Regions from separate parts of the Planococcus rifietoensis genome, predicted to be linked through region 3. Evidence: riboswitches for the same ligand, from Rfam matches in the RefSeq annotation. Region 3 holds a riboswitch; each other region holds the start of a gene.
The links. A riboswitch is a leader RNA that binds a small molecule or an ion and turns the genes downstream of it on or off. The one in region 3 is predicted to bind thiamine pyrophosphate.

Region 1 (6,467 bases), 99 kb from region 3:
AGAAAGTAGAGGTATGGGAAATGTAATTTTGCTGGATGACGATTTGAATGCCGACAAACAAGACGACACCGAGAAGGCCGACGAAATAGATTTCCGACTCCATCGTCAACTGCCGGTATGGTTCTTCGATGGCGGCTTGCTGTTTATGAAGAGTAGGGAGCAAGTAAATGAAAATATACGAAACGGCAAGCCCGCCTGAAAACGAGAACCATTTCACTTGCTTCAGTTTATCTCGAGGCACCAGGACGCTCGCGAAGAAATGGATCAAGATGAATACAATACCGATCAAAAACGGAATCAACAGCATGACCCAAGCCTCCTGTCAGATGGAATGATCTGGTGAAATGGCGAGCTTTTGTTAAATTAAAGGGTACTATAAATTACGTAAATTGATTTTCTATATTGTACTGCTTCGTTTAGAAATAATGAAGCCGCTTTTACATAATTTTAGCAAAAAACTAACCGACTTGGCCTTGGCGATTCGATTTGTGAAACTTTCTGGTTGCATTTTTTCTGTAACGGGTTTATATTGTGTGAGGCATCAATTAATGAGGGGTCAATTAATAACCCTCAAAACAATTAGGATAGAAAAAGGAGCAATTTACCATGAACACACTGCAAAACAAAAAAACCAATGATTTCAATGAAATCGTCAATGGACGCCGTTCCATTAAACAATACGACCCGGATGTGAAAATCAGCCGCGAGGAAATGACCGAGATCCTGGAACAGGCGTCCACAGCGCCTTCTTCCATCAATATGCAGCCTTGGCGTTTTGTTGTTATCGACAGCGCAGAAGGAAAAGAAAAGCTTGCGCCGCTGGCATCTTTCAACTTGGAAAAAGTAATGAGTGCATCAGCTGTTATCGCCGTGTTCGGCGACCTCAACAACATTGAGTACGCAGAAGAGATTTATGGCAAAGCCGTAGAACTCGGTTATATGCCCGAAGAAGTGAAAGAATTCCAAGTCGGCTACTTCAAACCTTTGTACGAAGGCATGTCCAAAGAGCAAATGAAAGACATCGTGCTGTTGGACTCAGGGCTTGTATCCATGCAATTGATGCTCGTTGCCCGTGCATTTGGCTACGACACCAACCCAATCGGTGGCTACGACAAGCAGAAGATCGCTGAGACGTTCGGCCTGGACAAAGAGCGTTATGTGCCAGTCATGCTTCTTACGATTGGCAAAGCCGCCAACGAAGGCTTCCAGTCGTACCGCTTGCCGGTCGAGGCGACCACGACCTGGAGCTAAGCCAGACGACCTTGAGTATTCGGGAGTTATGTATTATATTTGACTGGTCAATGAATAGTGGGCACAGCTATCAATTGACTTCATCGATCATTTAGGAGGTCTTTCAATGCCGTGTTCATTTTCAAAGCAGGAACAAGTGCTGCACCAGTTTAAGGGTCTGACCAATCAGATCAGCCCGAAGTTTGAGCGTTGCACAGGCATCAGTGCGTCGCGTTATGAGTTATTGTCGCAGCTTTATAAAGTTGACGAAATCAACCAGTCAACGTTACAAAAATTGGTCAATATCGATAGCGCCGCGGTCACGCGCCATTTAAAGCAGCTTGAAGCGAGCGGCATGGTCACAAAGCGCAGAAATCCAGAAGACAATCGTGTAATCTTTGTCAGCCTGACCGATGAAGGACGCGAGCGCATCGTCGAATACCGGAAAGAAAATACAGGCTTCGTCAAGCAAATGCTCCACGATTTCACGTCTGAGGAAGTCGATGCGCTTAGCGATATGTTGCGGCGCATGCAAGACAATATCGTTGATTATTAAAAATACAGATTAAAGGATGGCGAAATGAAATGATGATTATCCACGCACATTTGCAAGTAAAACCTGACCAGGAACAAGCCTTTTTAAACGAAAGCAAAATTTTGATCGACGCATCGCGTCAAGAACCGGGCAATGTTCAATACGATTTGATGAAATCAGTGGAGAAGGACGGCCATTTCACAATGGTGGAAGTATGGAAAGATGCGCAAGCAATCGAAGCCCATAACGCGAGTGAACATTTCACGGCTTTCTCCAAAAAAGCAGCTGGATTCATGAGCGCGCCGATGGAACTGAAAGTCTATAGCGGTGAAGCTGTCCGGATGTAAGAAAAGCTTGTTCGTTTAAACGAGATGCCAGGCAATGCTTGAACATCTTGGTGAACTGTGACAAGATAGACCTTGAAAGACAAATGCTAATTTCATAAAACACATGTGGGGGAATCGGTGTTGCCGATTGAGAGAATATCCGTGAGATATTGACCCTTGGAACCTGAACTGGCTAATACCAGCGGAGGGAACATATTCAAATCGGTCTATTCTGCGATGATATGCGCCCAAGGTTTCTATAACCTTGGGCGCTTTTTTGTATCCGCAATTGGATATGTCCCCTGAATCAGCTTCTGAAATCATCTTTTATGAATTCATTCAAAGGGGGAAACAAGATGAAAAAATGGACGATTGCCATTGCACCGGTGTTGCTGATCGCGGCATGCACAGAAGAAGCGGAAAGTCCGGGCAGCGACGTGGCGAATGAACAACAGGAATTAGAAGAAGTGACGATGGTGTTGGATTGGACGCCAAATACCAATCACACCGGCTTGTATGTGGCACAGCAAAAGGGCTATTTTGAAGAGCAAGGGCTAGATGTCGAGATCATCTTGCCGGGTGAAGCGGGCGCCAATCAATTGGTCGCTTCCAACCAGGCGGAATTCGGCATCGGCGCACAGGAAAGCTTGACGGAAGCGAGAGTGCAAGACATTCCGATCGTCTCGATTGCGGCGCTCATTCAGCACAACACGTCCGGATTTGCATCCCCTAAAGACAAAGGCATCGAGTCGCCGAGCGATTACGAAGGGAAAACTTACGGCGGCTGGGGAGCGCCAGTCGAAAAAGCGGTGCTCGGGTCCATCATGGAACAGGAAGGGGCTGATGTGGAAAACGTCGACATCGTCAATATCGGCAATAGCGACTTTTTCACGGCGGTCGAACGCGACATCGATTTTGCTTGGATCTATTACGGCTGGACGGGCATTGAAGCCGAACTGCGCGGCGATGAATTGAACATGCAGTATTTGACGGACTACTCGGACAAACTGGATTATTACACACCGATCCTAATGACTAATGAAAACTTGATTGCAAAAGATCCGGAAACCGTTCGTGCATTCACCAAAGCAGTGTCGCAAGGCTACGAATTCGCCATCGATGAGCCTGAACAAGCAGCTGAGATCTTGATCGAGTCGGTCCCGGATTTGGATCCGGAACTGGTGAAAGCGAGCCAAGAATGGCTGTCGCCGAAATATCAGGACGATGCCGCGAAATTCGGCGAACAGCAAGAGCAAGTGTGGGCGGATTACGCTGCGTGGATGTTCGACAACGGGCTACTGGATGAGGAATTGGACGTGGAGCAGGCGTACACCAATGAATTTTTACCGGAGGAGGAAAACTGATGGGCAATGCATTATTAAGTATTCAAATCATCCCGAAAACGAAAAACGGGGAAGACGTCATTCCATATGTAGACAAAGCGATCGCCGTCATTGAAAAGTCGGGCGTCCCGTACCAAGTCAATCCACTGGAGACGACGATGGAAGGGGATCTGGCGCAGTTGTTTTCGATCGTTGAGGAAATGAACGAGGCGATGATCGAAAACGGCAGTTCGAACGTCATCTCCCAAATCAAAGTGCTGTATCAGCCGAGCGGTGCCTCGATGGATAAATTGACGGAGAAATACCGGCCGTGATGATTGTGCGAAAAGGATGGAGACCGGTTCTGGTCCTCATCCTTTTATTGATCGTCTGGCAAGCGCTGGTGCCGCTGTTTGAAGTGCCAGAGTGGTTGCTTCCGACCCCTTATCAGATCGGGGTAGAAGCGGTAAACAGTTGGCCGAATTACAGCGGGCATTTGCTTGCGACGATCCGATTATCGATCCTCGGCTTTTTCATCGGATCGTCGATCGGCCTTGGCGTCGCGATGATTCTTCATCTCGTGCCGAAACTGCGGGAGACTTTTTATCCTTTGCTGATTTTATCGCAAAATATCCCGATTATCGTTTTGGCGCCGCTATTGGTCATTTGGTTCGGCTTCGGCTTGTTGCCGAAACTGATCATCATCATTCTCGTGTGCTTTTTCCCGATCACCATCGCGGCACTTGATGGGTTCAGGCAGACGAGCGGCGAATTGCTTCATTATATGAAAATGGCAGGAGCCGACAGACGCCAGATTTTTTGGAAGCTCGAATGGCCGCATGCGATGCCGTCGATTTTCTCGGGCTTGAAAATTGCGGCGACCTATAGCGTCATGGGTGCCGTCATTTCCGAATGGCTCGGTGCGCAGGAGGGCATTGGCGTCTATATGACGCTCGCCTCGTCGTCGTTCCGGACGACGCAAGTATTTGTCGCGATCTTGTTGATCATGAGTTTGAGCATGCTGTTTTTCGCGGCGATTGTGTTACTCGAAAAGTGGATCATCCGCTGGAAAACGAGCGGGGGAGGGAATTTGAATGGCTGAATTGGCGATTGAACAATTGACGAAAAGCTTTGACGGGACCGAAGTGCTGAAAGAGTTATCATTGAATATAGGAGACGATGAATTTGTCGCCGTGCTCGGCCCTTCCGGCAGCGGCAAAAGCACGTTATTTCATTTAATTGGCGGGCTTTATGAGCCGGATGCAGGAAGTATTCTATTGGGCGGCGAGAACATCAACGGCCAAAAAGGCTCCGTCAGCTATATGCCGCAAAGCCCGTCGCTGCTTCCGTGGCGCACCGTGCTGGACAATGTTTTGTTAGGGGCTGAGATCGCTGGACACAAAGATCAGCAAGCAGCTATTCAAATGATGGAAAAAGCAGGACTGGCAGGTTATGAGCAATCTTATCCGCACCAATTGTCCGGCGGAATGAAGCAGCGCGCCGCCTTTATCCGTAGCCTCTTAAGCCCACAGCCACTCATTTTGCTGGACGAGCCGTTTTCAGCGCTGGATGAATTCACCCGTTCAGAAATGCAAAAATGGCTGCTTGATATTTGGCAGCACAATAAACGCTCGATTCTTTTCGTCACGCATAATATAGAAGAAGCTTTGTTTCTCGCAGACCGCATTCTGGTGTTATCGGAAAAACCTGCGCGTGTCGTCGCTGAGTTTAAAGTGGGTTTCGCGAGGCCGAGAGCAGAAGACATCACTTTGACAGAAGAGTTTCTGCAATACAAGAAGGACATTTATAAAGTACTGAAGAAAGAGGAACCAAAATAGAGATAGAGAAGGCCGCTGAGATTTCTCGGCGGCCTTCTCTATTCCCTTGGTGAATTTTTCTCTTCGTTTGGATTGTTTGTTATCCATTTCCGTAATAGGCGATTGAATTCTGTTGCTTGCTGAATTGGCCAATCATGTCGAGCGCCTGGAATAAGCATTCCGACCGCATTCGGCATGACAACAGGAGCCATTTTAGTCGAAGCGATTATGGCGCGCGATTCGTACTCTCCAGCCGCAAACAGTGCGGGCTTGCAGAAAGAACTATACGATGCATCGAGACGGAAGCGAATGATTTCCTTAAATATGGCTTCATATGTCTCGCGCGTTAGCAGTTGATAATTGGAGATGAAGTCAGGGATCTTTTGAGGTGGCAGGAGATAACGTTCGCGGGCCATCTTTTTGAGATGCGAAGTATTGTGTATGTTCCGCTGCACAGCGCATGATTGCAGTTTCAATAAAAACCCGTAACGCAACGGCTGGACCGTGATGCCGCTAATAAAGAGGCTCAATACTTTTTCTGGGAAACGCTTAGCCAATTCCAAGGCGACATGGCCTCCTAAAGAAAGTCCCACTATATGGACAGCTCGATCCTTAATAACTTGATGGGCAATTTGTTCGGCACTATCCGCTAAACTGACCCAAGGTATCGCGGCACTTTTTCCGTGTCCAGGCAAATCAACCATAATCAATTGATGATCGGAAAATGCGTATTCTTGTTGCCACCATATCCAACTGCTTGCGCCAAGCCCGTGGATGAAGAGTATGGGTTCCGCTTCAGTAAACGTGGACTCTGAGTAAGCGATCATATTAGACACTCCTCGGTTTCTTTTTTTAAAACCAATCGATCAAATGCTTCATTCCTTAGAAATGTGGCAGGTTTTTTAGGGTCTTGAAGTGATCAAATAGCGCAGTAGGGTTTTAAAACGGTGACATAAAGCAAAGTGGTTTCATCATTCCCCAATTTCAAAGTGTTTATTGTTTTATAGAAATACAATTTTTTATCTAAGCGAAATCGGAACTGAGCGTTTGGAGTATAGATAGCCAATAAGCTCAAAAATAAACCTAATTCAAGCGAGAAAAGTGAGTTCTGTCGAATGAGAAAAATGATAAAATATTATCAAAATACTTTTCGGGAGGGGCAGCGATGGATACGTGGTTTGGTGCAAGATCTGATTATCCGTTCGAGCTTTTTTCCGTCAGCCATCTAATCGTACTG
Region 2 (6,467 bases), 1.1 Mb from region 3:
TCAGCGTAAACAAATACGTTGCATTGCGGACCGCAGTTTCTTTATCCGATGATGCGGCTTGTGTCCAATCGTAAGAGACGATGATTCCATAAGGCTGTTGTTTCGTCTCCAATTCAAAGCCTGTAAAATGCTCTGCACCCGGCAGCATGTTAAGGGTATTGAAGACGGCACTGTTATTCCCAACTACCGCCCCTTCATACTCAAAGAGGTCTGGTTCCTCTGCCGCCAGCAGCGGGCTGCATGCGCCCATAATGAACAATACAGCAGCTAACAGCATGGCCGCAATAAGTATTTTCCTCAATTCAAGCTCTCCTCTAAGAAAGGTTTTTATGCACTGGCTCCCTTATTTTAAAATTCGATACGTTCGATTTTTGCGCCAGTCGATTCGACGCCTTTCATGTATTTGATGCGTTTCTGAACAGCGGTTTCGTTCACTTGCTCATCCGCATGGTATGAAGAACGAACCATCGGGCCGGCCTCGCAATGCTTGAAACCTTTGGCCAATGCGATTTCCTTCAATTCCTGGAATTCATCGGGGTGGTAATAACGGACGACATCCAAATGCTTCAATGTCGGCTGCAAATATTGTCCGATCGTCATGATGTCGACTTTGTGCGCCAATAAATCATCCATCGCTTCGATAATCTCTTCTCTCGTTTCACCAAGTCCGACCATGATGCTCGACTTCGTCGGGACATGCGGCGCGATTTCCTTGACCCGCAATAGCAATTCCAGCGAACGGTCGTAGGTAGCTCTTGCACGGACGCGCTTTGTCAGGCGGCGCACCGTTTCGATATTGTGGTTGAAAATATCCGGCTCGCTGCTCATTAACATATGCAGGCTTTCGTAATCGCCTTTCATATCGGACGGCAAGATTTCAACAGTGGTTTCCGGCATTTTCCGGTGAATGGCACGGACAGTTTCCGCAAAAACTGCAGCTCCGCCGTCTTTCAAATCATCACGGGCGACCGCTGTGACAACGACATGCTTCAAGTTCATGATCTCCGTCGATTCCGCTACACGCTCCGGCTCGCCCCAATCCAGTTCGTTCGGCAACCCAGTCTTGACGGCGCAGAACCGGCACGCTCTTGTACACGTATCCCCCAGGATCATGAAAGTCGCGGTGCGGCGTTCGCTCCAGCATTCATGGATGTTCGGGCATCTGGCTTCCTCACATACCGTGTTCAAATTTTTCTCCCGCATTAGTTTCTTCAGATCGTTATAAGTTTCATTGGTGTTTAGTTTCACTTTCAGCCATTCGGGTTTACGTTCACGCTGCTTTGCTTTTGTCATCGCATAAGTTCCCCTTTCTCTTCTCGTCGGTGGTTCCATTCTTCGCTCGCGTATTTGGCTTCGAGCACGCGCACGTCTTCCAATAGTTCAGCTGGTGGTTCGAATTTTTCCAGGCGGATGCCAAGCCCGGTTTCGAATCCAGACTTGAATGCCTGTTGCACTTCTTCCATGCTTGCCGGTTCCCCAATCAGCTCGTTGATCGCGACGGCGCGTGTGCGGAAAGCTTGTCGCGCCCTTTCCTTCACCGCTTCGCTCGGGTACACGAACAATTCGAACAACCGATTTTCATCCAGCTGCAGCGGAATCGAGCCGTGCTGCAAAATGATGCCTTGTTTTCTTGTCTGTGCGCTGCCGGCCGCTTTTCGACCCTCAACAGTCAGTTCATGCCAAGACGGTTCTTCAAAGCATACCGCTGAAGATTCTTTCGAAGGCTTCTTCTCCGCAGCTAGTTGTGCTTGAATCCCTAAATTGCGGTAACCTTCAAGCAAGCCTAGGGAAATGACCAAATACGCTTCTTTAACTGATTTCGGCATGGATGGATGATGTTCCGGAATCACTACGCTATAAGTCAATTCCTGATCGTGGAGTACGGCTTTTCCGCCGGTCTGCCTCCTGACCAGGGGGATGCCCATTTGCGCAGCTCGTTCAAGATCGATGCTGCCATTCAGTTTCTGGAAAAATCCCACTGAAATACCGGCTGGCGACCATCCATAAAATCGGAGCACAGGCTTCATACCCGTTTTGCGCTGCCAGTTCATCAATGCTTCGTCCATTGCCATATTGTATGCCGGCGTGCAAAGCCCCGACTCCATATAGCCCCATGTTTCCTCCAAAATGTCTCAACTCCTCTCAGCTTATGCATGACCCTAAAGCCCATAAAAAAACACCGCTTTCCCATGGGGAAGCGGTGTATGCAGACAAAAGGAAGCATACGTACCACTTCCCTACGCTGGCATGGTCCAGATCAGGTTCAAGGGGTCCAAGCATTCGCTCGTCTCAGCCAGTCAATTCCGGCTCCCCCAGTGGTCAGCTATGTATAGTTCTTCTCGAGCTTATCATTTCTTTTAAGAAATCTCAATATACTAAATAGTATTTTCTTTATATTTTTATCCAATTTATTCAAAAATATCCAAAAAAAGCTTTCCTTATGCGTTTTGCTGATAGGGAAAGCTTTATTATTAAATAATCGTCTTGCCGTTCTGTGCCAAAGCAAAGTGGATGCTGTGTTGAAGTGTACGGAAGCATTCATAGCCAGAGAGGTCTACGCCCGCTTCTGTAATCGTCATGCTGGTGTGCGGCGAAATGCCGGCCAGCACCGTTTTCGTGCCGATCAAATTCGCGGCAGACCCTAATTTTTCGATTAGCATCGCCGCATGCTGGTTGAAGCTTTCATTCAGCCCGGTCAAATCGAGGAGCAAGTAACGCGCTTTGTATTTCGGCAAATTCTCAAGCGTTTTGGTCAATAACTCTTCGGCACGCGCTTCATCATAGCGTCCGAGAAGCGGAACGACTACAATATCTTCGAGCACTGGAATAAGCGGCGAAGAAATTTCCCGGATCATGTCATGGAGATCCGCTGTCTTTTCATCCACCAGCTGTTCGAGTTCACGGATTTTCTCCGATTCTTTGCGGCGTGCCAGCGCATGGATGTTCTTGTCAATCGTCTCGTCTGACGGGAAATAGCGAATCAGGCATTCGTCATGCCCTTCGATCTGCGAGTGGACTACTTCATACCATATGCTGCGGTCCAGAAGCGAGCTGAAGATCCCTGCATAATGGGCCGGCAAAAAACTGCCGCCGGTCTTTTTTCCCTGTGCCAGATTAATCTGGTATTCCCAGCTATTTTTCAGCGTCACTTCCAAGGTGCCTGCTTCCACATCCAGGTTATGGATAGCAGCCACTCCCCAACCGGCCGATGCGTATGTATTGGTAATGAGGTCGGATGCTTTCATCACCGAAACCCCGCCCATCCCGTGGAAATAATCCCCGACTACCTGGCCTTGGCGAAACCCTGTCGACTCCAAAACGACAGCTGCCGCTTCTTCTCCAGAAATTTCCTCGATGGAATCAAAGAACATTTTCATTGCAGTGGAAGTCCAAAACAGTACAGAATTTTGGCCTTCGAACAGGAAGCGCCCTTGCGAGAGGTCCCATTCAAAATCCAGGCCGCCCACGTTCACCTTTGTTTGTTGAGTCATTGTATAGCCATCCTCCTTATTTAGCCCTATTAAATAATCATACGCCAGCCCGGTATCACCAGCAAGTTCTAATGTTTTAAAGCACTCCAATTAAGGAATAGATAGACAAGAACGCTAAAGGAGAGGTGCTAACGATGGCAGAAAAAGACCGTTTCAACGAAAAGGAACGAAAAACAAGCGACGGAGCTCCAATGGATAATCCTGAGCAAGTGAAAACAGATAAAGAAACCATGACCGAAATGCACGAAGAAGAAATGAACGTGGATTCCATCCCTTTGGAAGACTTGAAGCAGGATATGAAAGACGAAAAGAATCCCCGTGGCACAAAAGACGATTCAGCAAGCGAGGAAAAACATCCAGAATGATTTCTTCTGTGGGCTTCTTGCCCGCAGTTTTTCTGACGGACGATATTACCGCAAAGGAGAGATTTGAATGGCACAAGAAGAACTGAAACAGCAAGCATTGAAAATCTTGGAAGACAGCATGATCGGGACTTTGGCAACGATCAAAGACGATAAACCGCATTCACGTTATATGACGTTTTTCAATGACGAGTTTACTTTATATACGGCTACAAGCAAGCAAACGCAGAAAGTCGACGAACTCGAGAAAAACCCGAATGCCCACATCCTGCTCGGCTACGAAGGAGAAGGCGTCGGCGATAGCTTCCTTGAAATTGAAGGGCAAATGTCGCTGCGCGATGACCGCGAAATGATCGACAAAGTATGGAATGAGCACTTGACCGGCTGGTTTGACGGCCCTGAAGACCCGAACTTGATCATCTTGGCAATAACGCCGACGCGTGTTCGTTTGATGAACCGCAAAGGCAAAGATCCCCAAACAATCGAATTATAAAAAAAGCCTCCGATAGCGGAGGCTTTTTTACGTGCGCAATAAATCACGTAATCCTTCTTTATTGAATAGAAGATCTTGCAAATTGTATTCATCCAATACCGACAGATATGCGTGCAGCGCCTTGCCGAGGACGCCGCGCAGCCCGCAGATCGGGGAAATCGGGCACATATTGGTCTCCGGGTTAAAACATTCCACCAAGTGGAAATCTTCTTCCATCTTACGGACAACCTTGCCGACATTAATGTTCTCTGGACGGTCCGCCAATCGAATTCCGCCTCCCCTGCCCCTGACCGTTTCAATGAATCCTGCTTTGCCAAGTTCGAACGTCACTTTCATCAAATGATTTTTGGATATATGATAAGCATCGGAAATTTCCTGTATGGTTGTCAGTTTGCCGTCTTCTTTTGTTCCCAAATAGATGAGTACGCGCAATGAATAATCCGTATACATCGTCAATCTCATTGGTTTCACCTTCCCTGCACGTTTATTATACGCGCCGACATAATTTCTGGAAAGGAAACACATCTGTAGAATCGGGGCTTTTTTAGGCATGTATTCCATGTGTGACTTTTCTGTGAAATGAAATGTGTCTAAATTTTAAAGATGTATTTTAAATATATCTTTAAAATTTCTTTCGGTTTATAGTGGGATTATAGAAAACAAAAGGAGAGATTGACTATGTTATCCGAACAAACAAGAACCATCGTCAAATCCACTGCCCCTGTATTAGCTGAACACGGAAAAACCATCACCACCGTTTTTTACAGCAATATGTTTGAAGCGCATCCGGAACTCTTAAATATTTTTAACCAAGCCAACCAAAAACAAGGCCGCCAGCAAACGGCCCTTGCCAATACGGTATATGCCGCTGCTGTGCACATCGATAATCTCGAAGCAATCCTTCCAGCAGTCGTGCAGATCGCCAATAAACACGTCAGTCTTGGCGTTAAAGCTGAACATTACCCAATCGTCGGGGAATATTTGCTGAAAGCGATCAAAGAAGTGCTTGGCGACGCCGCGACAGATGACGTCATCAACGCTTGGGCAGAAGCATACGGCGTAATTGCCGATGTTTTCATCAGCATCGAAAACGGCATGTACGAAAAATCCGAAACCCAGGAAAACGGCTGGAGCTTCTTCAAAGACTTCACCATTGCACGCAAAGTGAAAGAAAGTGAAAACATCACTTCCTTCTATTTAAAACCAGCTGATGGCAAGAATGTGCCGAGCTACGAAGCGGGTCAATACATCACGGTCCGCCTCGCAATCCCTGGAGAAGAGTTCCTTTTCAACCGTCAATACAGCTTGTCCCAAGCATCACGTCCGGATGAGTTCCGCATTTCCGTCAAACGTGAAGCTGACAATGACCCGAACGGCATGGTGTCTGTTTATTTGCATGAACACATGAACGAAGGCGACCGCATCGAAGTCAGCGCACCTGCCGGCGAATTCGTGCTCGACACAAAACGTGATACGCCTGTCGCTTTCGTCAGCGGCGGCGTGGGCATCACCCCGATGATGAGCATGTTCGAAACAGTAGCCACACAAACACCGGAACGCCCGGTTTCCTTCCTTCACGCAGCGCGTAACGAAACTTTGCATGCCTTCGACAAAGACGTCCAAAAATACGCCGCGGCGATGGACAATGCCAAATACAAAACTTTGTATTCCGATGAACCGCAAGGCTATATCACGCGCGACATCTTAGAAGACATGGTCGATGCAAGCGGCGAAGTTTATGTTTGCGGGCCAGTTCCTTTCATGGAGAAAATGATCAGCGAATTGCGCGCACTCGGCATGTCCGATGAGCAAATCCATTATGAATTCTTCGGCCCTGCCGTCGCCCTGCAGTCCGTCTAAACAGTAAAAGCCGCTTTCCTGAATCGGGAAGCGGCTTTTTTGATGCTTGGCAGGCCCACCCACTTCCGGTAGCATGGAGAAAAAGGGGGAATCGAGATGCACTTGCCTATGGCTGCCAAACAAGCACTTCAAATGCAATCCGTCATCGTCGACCGTAGTCCTGCCCATCCCTTTTCTTCCAATCCCGAAGTATTGATTGAAGAGTTAAAGGATTGGTGCGGGACGCAAAACAACGGAGTCGCGGTTTCTTATTTTTTTCGC
Region 3 (6,467 bases):
CTCGCGGACAACATGGCGGTACCGCAAGCGGTGCTCGACCACTTCAAGACATACGACATCAAGCACGTCCATCCAATGGCGGCACTGCGCACAGCGGTCTCCATGCTCGGCCTCTTCGACGAAGAAGCGGAAGTGATGGAAGATGCGGCGAACTACCGCAAAGCGATCAAAATCCAGGCGAAGATCTCGACGCTCGTGACGGCCTTCGGCCGCATCCGCGCCGGCAAAGAACCGATCCAACCGAAAACGGATTACAGCTTCGCAGCGAACTTCCTGTACATGCTGTCTGGCGAAGAGCCAAAAGACATCGAAGTCGAAGCGTTCAATAAAGCGCTTGTGCTTCACGCAGACCACGAACTGAACGCTTCGACGTTCACGGCGCGTGTCGCAGTCGCTACTTTGTCGGATGTCTATTCCGGCGTGACAGCAGCGATCGGCGCTTTGAAAGGCCCGCTTCATGGCGGCGCCAACGAGCAAGTGATGAAGATGCTCACAGAAATCGGATCGGTCGACAACGTCGAGCCGGTCATCAAAGAAAAACTGGCGAACAAAGAGAAAATCATGGGCTTCGGCCACCGTGTCTACCAAAAAGGCGACCCGCGTGCGAAGCATTTGTGCGAAATGTCGCAAAAGCTCACTGAGCTTCGCGGCGAATCGAAATGGTATGACATGTCCGTGAAAATCGAAGAATTGGTAACGAGCGAAAAACCGCTTCCGCCAAACGTCGATTTCTACTCGGCTTCGGTCTATCACTCGTTGAACATCGAGCATGATTTGTTCACGCCGATCTTCGCGGTCTCCCGTGCGTCGGGCTGGCTTGCGCACATCCTGGAGCAATACTCGAACAACCGCCTGATCCGCCCGCGTGCGGAATACATCGGGCCTGGCATGCAAACTTACGTGTCGGTTGAAGAACGTTAAATCGATCAGCATAAGCTTGAGCCTCCCCTTCGATTGGGTGTATGGCTCAAGCTTTTCTATTTGCCCGGCTAGCCCCCTTTGGTTGTTTCAAGGATTTCATTGTGGCTATAATAACAGGAAAGACATACCAAAACATCGATAATAGGAGGCACGCCCATGAATCATACAGAGAGCGGCTGGAAACTGCACAATAGTTATGCAGGCCTGCCCAAAACCTTATATGCCCCAATGGAAGCCAACCCGGTCCCGTCACCTGAACTCGTTATCGCGAACCGAGCATTGGCAAAATCACTTGGCCTGGACCCGCAACAGCTAGACAGCCCTGAATCCCTGCAAATGTTTGCAGGCAATCAATTTCCTGAAGGCAGCTTCCCGCTCGCCCAAGCCTATGCCGGCCATCAATTCGGCCAATTTACGATGCTCGGCGACGGCCGTGCCATCTTAATCGGCGAACAGCAAACACCGGATGGCGAGATTTTCGATGTCCAATTAAAAGGCGCCGGCATCACGCCTTTTTCCAGAAGCGGAGACGGCCGCGCGGCACTCGGGCCCATGTTGCGGGAATACATGATCAGCGAAAGCATGCATGCGCTCGGGATTCCAACGAGCAGAAGCCTTGCAGTCGTATTGACAGGAGAAAAGATTCAGCGCTACTTTGCAGAGCCTGGAGCGATCCTGACGCGTGTGGCTTCAAGCCATATCCGTGTCGGCACTTTTCAATTCGCAGCGAAATACCGTTCGACTGAAGATTTGAAAGCTTTAGCGGATTATACGATCAAACGGCATTTCCCAGACATCACCGGGCCAGACCGCTATATCGAATTATTCCGCCAGACAGCGCAGCGGCAAGCTTCACTCATCGCGAAATGGCAGCTCGCCGGTTTTGTCCACGGCGTTATGAATACGGACAATATGGCGATCAGCGGCGAAACGATCGACTACGGCCCATGCGCTTTTCTGGACCGCTTCGACGAATCCGCGGTCTTCAGCTCGATCGATGCTGGCGGCCGTTATGCTTATCGTAACCAGCCGCTCATCGGCGGATGGAATTTAGCGCGTTTTGCAGAGTCCCTGTTTCCTCTTTTAAATGAGATTCCGGAAAAACAGGCTTTGTCTTCTCTCCAAGGAGCGCTTGAGGAATATATAAGTTCAGAAAAACGATTGTATTTATCAGGCATGCGCGAAAAATTGGGCTTGTTTACCGAAGCGCCAGGAGATGAACAATTAATCGATGACTTGCTGGCATTGATGCAGGAAAAGCAAGCGGATTATACTAATACATTCCGTTTCTTGACTTTCGAAGCAGTGGAAGAGCCCCAACTGGCAAACGACCCGGCTTTTAAAGACTGGCATAGCCGCTATAAAGCCCGCCAACAGCAAGAAGGCCGTTCAGCACAAGAAATCCTGGAATTGATGAAAAACCGAAATCCAGCTGTCATCCCGCGCAACCACCGCGTGGAAGCAGCATTGGGAGCAGCGGCGCAAGGCGATTATGAAGTGATGGAAAAGCTTTTGGATATCCTTCGAAATCCATATGCCCATTCCGAAGAGCAGCTGCCCTATACAGCCCCTCCACCGCCTTCAACGCCTCCATACCAGACTTATTGCGGAACATGAACCAAAAAATCCCCTGCCTCTTCATCGGCAGGGGGTTTTCTCTATTGCGCTTGGCTGGTTGATCACTGTCCGTCTGTGACTTCAGTGACACTGACCATTTTGACTTCGTTCATCTTGAATTGGTAATACGTATCGTTGTCGCCGATAAATTCGCGGAAATCATCCGCATCCAAACCGCTGACTGCTTGTTTCGGGGTATCGGCTTCGACGGTGTTGACCGCTTCGACGCCTGCGCCGAAATGATAAACGACACGGAATTTTTTTGTTGATGCCATAATAAATGGATTCCTCCTCAAATGCTTGTCTGCTTTAGGTTTACCCGATTTTTCAGGGAGTATTCACCTCTGCCGTCATTTTCTCATTGTCGATGAAAATAGTAGAATTCCTTTACTTGGAAAAGTATTTGGCTTAGACTTTAGCCATCGGGCAAACCCGACACGTAAAACCACATACCGTTTTTCTGCACTGGGGGTGCATGTTTTGCTGAGATGAGAGCTTTCGCTCCGATCCCTTATGACTCGATCAGGTTAGGACCTGCGTGAGGAAGTGCGGTGACTTTCCGACATGACGACGAAATACGGAATAGTGGCTGCATCTTCACGGATGTGGCTTTTTTGTGCATATTTTTAGGAGGGATTCTAAATGGAACCAACTTCATGCGGCACCAGCCCGATCGTCGGATTTCGCTTTTCCTTGCATCCGATGAGCGGCAATTTCATCAGCATCATCAAAAGCGCGTTAAAGGACACCGACACGTCCAATGTGTGGATGCAAACCGATGATGTCTCCACCGTCATTCGGGGCAAACAACAGCATGTCTTTAATGTCGCGAAGGCTCTCGCTCTTCATGCGGCGAAGACGAAGGAACATATCGCCCTGTCCGGCACCTTTTCAGCTGGATGTCCTGGAGATACCGCAGGTAATGCGTATTTGGAGGCGCCGGATGAACCGGCAAATCAAGACGACAGTAAGCAATACGTTTCATCGCAATTCGCGCTTTACCCGATGAACAATCCCGATTATATGGAAGTTATCTACCGCGAAGTGGAACGTGCAAAAGAGTTTGGGGTATGGAACGATTCCATGCATTACGCTAGCGGCATCCACGGGGATATTCATGAAGTCTTTTCTTTTTACGAAACGAGCTTTTCCAGCGCGCGCTCCACTAAATACCCCCATCTCGTGATGACCGTATCCATGAGCATCAACAGCCCTTCACATAAAACAGGCGCTGAAGATTTTTCTTAAAGAATAAATTACCTCGTGACCCTAGATTTTGGTCTAAAAAAACATCCCCGCAGTTGGATCGTTCACTGCAGGGATGTTTTTTGGTTTACATAATATTATTATCAACCTGTTTTCAGCTGTCGATTTTACCGTAAGTGATTTCGTCCTCATCCTGGACATCAACGCCGTTTTTCACGTGGACAATCGTCCGTAAAATCAACTTGGCATTCACGTTCTCCAGCACCCACCGCTCATCTGGGACAATCTCGAATTGCTGCATGACGGTGTTCTTCGATTTCACGGATCCCGCAAATTCCAAGCTCTGCTTGGCAACTGGCGTTTCATAAAAATCGAAATCGCTGTCTTCCCGGTAATCTTCCACTAAACGAATCACTTGCAGTTCGATATAATCGATTTCCTGATCGCCGCTTCCACCGTCTAAATAGACGGTCCCATTTAATGTTTCGCCTTCTTCAAGATGCGGCCTTTCTACTACTGTGTCCACTTTGACCGAACCGATGCCGATCGAAGATAAAAAGTCTTTGAATTTCATAAAAATCTATACCCCCAAAATTTGATAATTCTCCATACCACTTTCCTGCATCCTGTAAACAGAAAGCTTAAAGCTCGGTGTAGTCGTATTGATTATCCAAGTTTGTCTCATAGCGGTTATAACGCCGCTTGAACAGCTTGTATAGATGGCTGACGATGACCCGCAGCAACGCATACATCGGAATCCCCAAAATGACTCCGACGACGCCAAACAAGGAGCCTGCCGTCAACAGGACGAAAATGATCGTGACAGGGTGGATATACATCGTCTTGCCCATTACTTGCGGCGAGATCAAATTGCCTTCCACCAACTGCACGACGGTCCACACAATCGCCAGTTTCACCAGCATGAACGGCGAAGTGACGAGTGCGATGATCGCAGCGGGCGTAATCGCTATAGCTGGACCGATATAAGGAACGATGCTTGTCACCATTGCCAGCGCGCCGAGCAGCAGTGCATAATCCATACCGATGATTAAAAAGCCGATGTAAACCATGACGCCAATACAGAAGGCGACGATGAGCTGGCCCTGGATATATGCCCCCAATTGCTTGTCTGCGTCCTTTAACACTTCTCTTGTATCATCCCGAAATCTTGGCGGCAGCAATTTCAGGAAATAGCCTGGAAGCTTGTCGCCGTCTTTCAATAGATAAAACAGGATGAACGGCACGATGACAATCGACAGGATGACGCCCGTAATGGTCGAAATCCAGCTGGTGACGCGAGCGATGATGCCCGTCACTGTCGCTTGTAGTGTATCCGCAATGCTGGTCGGCAAGGTGGCAATCAATGCTTCGATGTTGAAGCTCGAATCCCGGTAATAATCACCAACAAAGGAATTGCGCAAGAATTGGTCGATATTATTCAATAAGCGCATGAAATAATCCGGAAATTCTTCGATCAAGTTCTGAAACTGATCCCTTAAAAAGGGGAAAACAAGGACGCTCAACAACGTCAAGAGCCCGATGCCCCCGAGGAAGATAATGAGAATCCCCCAAATTCTCGGGATCTTGAACCGTTCCAGCAACCGCAGCACCGGACGCAGCAAGTAATACAAAATAAGCGCCAGGACGACCGGCAAGACAACCGTTTTCATGAATACATTGAGCGGATTGAAGATAAATGATACTTCCCTGAAGATGAACACGACAAGCCCGATCAAGATCAAAATCAATAATGTAAAAAACGTATTCCTCCCGCCCAGGAAGCGAATATAGTTGGTAGCGAAAAACGGCGGTCTATTGTCATCTGGCGGCATGGCGATCCCCTTCTTTATATAGGCTTCTACCTGTAGTTTACCATATTATCTGAAAAATTAGTTGAGTGGCTGAGACAAAAATTCTTCCAGCGCACGGCGGTTTTGCTCTATATCGATTTCAAGAACCGAACCCGCTTGCGGATAATTCGCATAGCTGTAGCCGCCTTCCACTGGGATCGTCAAGCGTTCGATTTCCCCGCTGCCGCCGGTTCCGAGCTGTGTCGCCAATTTGATTTGGTCGACCAACGGCATATCGGTTTGCACATAGCCTTGTGCCGCTCCAGCTAGCTTTGGCAGTTTCGGGATCGACGACACGCTGATCAACTCATCTTTCAATGCGGCGATCACTTGCTGCTGACGGCGCACACGGCCGAAGTCGCCTTCATTATCCGAACGGAAGCGCGCGTAGCCGAGCAATTCCTGGCCGTTCAAATTCTGGACGCCGGGAGACAGGGTCACGCCGATTTTCTCGGACATTTCTTTTTCAACATCGATTTCCACACCACTCGGCGCTGCGATATCGACCAGCGTTTCAAAGCTCTTAAAGTCGACCAGCGCATAATTGTGGATTTCGACGCCGAACATTTCACGCAAGGTCGACGCCAATAAATCGACGCCTCCTAAATAATAAGCTGTGTTCAATTTATAGGATTGATAACCTGGAATATCTGCATAAATATCGCGCATGAACGATGTGATCTTCACTTCATTATTTTCACGGTCATGCGTCACCATCATCATTGTATCCGTACGGGATTGTTCTTCCCCGCGCGAATCCACCCCGAGCACGAGAATATTCTGGTACCCGCTATTGTCTGCATCACCCGCAAATGGTTCCGGTTCAATTTCAGTTTCACCGGCTATATTTTGGCCTTGTTGATATTGGATGAA

Region 1: it holds a riboswitch for thiamine pyrophosphate, as region 3 does, so the genes downstream of both, AUC31_RS06830 (ABC transporter substrate-binding protein) here and AUC31_RS07345 (YkoF family thiamine/hydroxymethylpyrimidine-binding protein) in region 3, are expected to answer to the same signal.
Region 2: it holds a riboswitch for thiamine pyrophosphate, as region 3 does, so the genes downstream of both, AUC31_RS12675 (lipoate--protein ligase family protein) here and AUC31_RS07345 (YkoF family thiamine/hydroxymethylpyrimidine-binding protein) in region 3, are expected to answer to the same signal.

What each region holds. Positions count from the first base shown of each region.
Region 1 is NZ_CP013659.2:1,390,399-1,396,865, forward strand. Features, by position in the region: gene AUC31_RS06810 (hypothetical protein) at 1-307, opposite strand, end outside; gene AUC31_RS06815 (nitroreductase family protein) at 607-1,251, shown strand; gene AUC31_RS06820 (MarR family winged helix-turn-helix transcriptional regulator) at 1,358-1,786, shown strand; gene AUC31_RS06825 (putative quinol monooxygenase) at 1,816-2,112, shown strand; TPP riboswitch at 2,210-2,319, shown strand; gene AUC31_RS06830 (ABC transporter substrate-binding protein) at 2,448-3,455, shown strand; gene AUC31_RS06835 (thiamine-binding protein) at 3,455-3,748, shown strand; gene AUC31_RS06840 (ABC transporter permease) at 3,748-4,515, shown strand; gene AUC31_RS06845 (ABC transporter ATP-binding protein) at 4,508-5,251, shown strand; gene AUC31_RS06850 (alpha/beta fold hydrolase) at 5,290-6,057, opposite strand; gene AUC31_RS06855 (YwaF family protein) at 6,396-6,467, shown strand, end outside.
Region 2 is NZ_CP013659.2:2,567,235-2,573,701, forward strand. Features, by position in the region: gene AUC31_RS12665 (DUF4825 domain-containing protein) at 1-301, opposite strand, end outside; gene lipA (lipoyl synthase) at 349-1,293, opposite strand; gene AUC31_RS12675 (lipoate--protein ligase family protein) at 1,290-2,129, opposite strand; TPP riboswitch at 2,218-2,324, opposite strand; gene AUC31_RS12680 (STAS domain-containing protein) at 2,472-3,491, opposite strand; gene AUC31_RS12685 (hypothetical protein) at 3,626-3,856, shown strand; gene AUC31_RS12690 (pyridoxamine 5'-phosphate oxidase family protein) at 3,924-4,346, shown strand; gene AUC31_RS12695 (RrF2 family transcriptional regulator) at 4,374-4,808, opposite strand; gene hmpA (NO-inducible flavohemoprotein) at 5,025-6,206, shown strand; gene AUC31_RS12705 (IucA/IucC family C-terminal-domain containing protein) at 6,303-6,467, shown strand, end outside.
Region 3 is NZ_CP013659.2:1,489,789-1,496,255, forward strand. Features, by position in the region: gene citZ (citrate synthase) at 1-921, shown strand, start outside; gene AUC31_RS07335 (protein adenylyltransferase SelO) at 1,078-2,538, shown strand; gene AUC31_RS07340 (hypothetical protein) at 2,601-2,813, opposite strand; TPP riboswitch at 2,996-3,100, shown strand; gene AUC31_RS07345 (YkoF family thiamine/hydroxymethylpyrimidine-binding protein) at 3,181-3,786, shown strand; gene AUC31_RS07350 (sporulation protein) at 3,899-4,318, opposite strand; gene AUC31_RS07355 (AI-2E family transporter) at 4,386-5,576, opposite strand; gene AUC31_RS07360 (LCP family protein) at 5,634-6,467, opposite strand, start outside.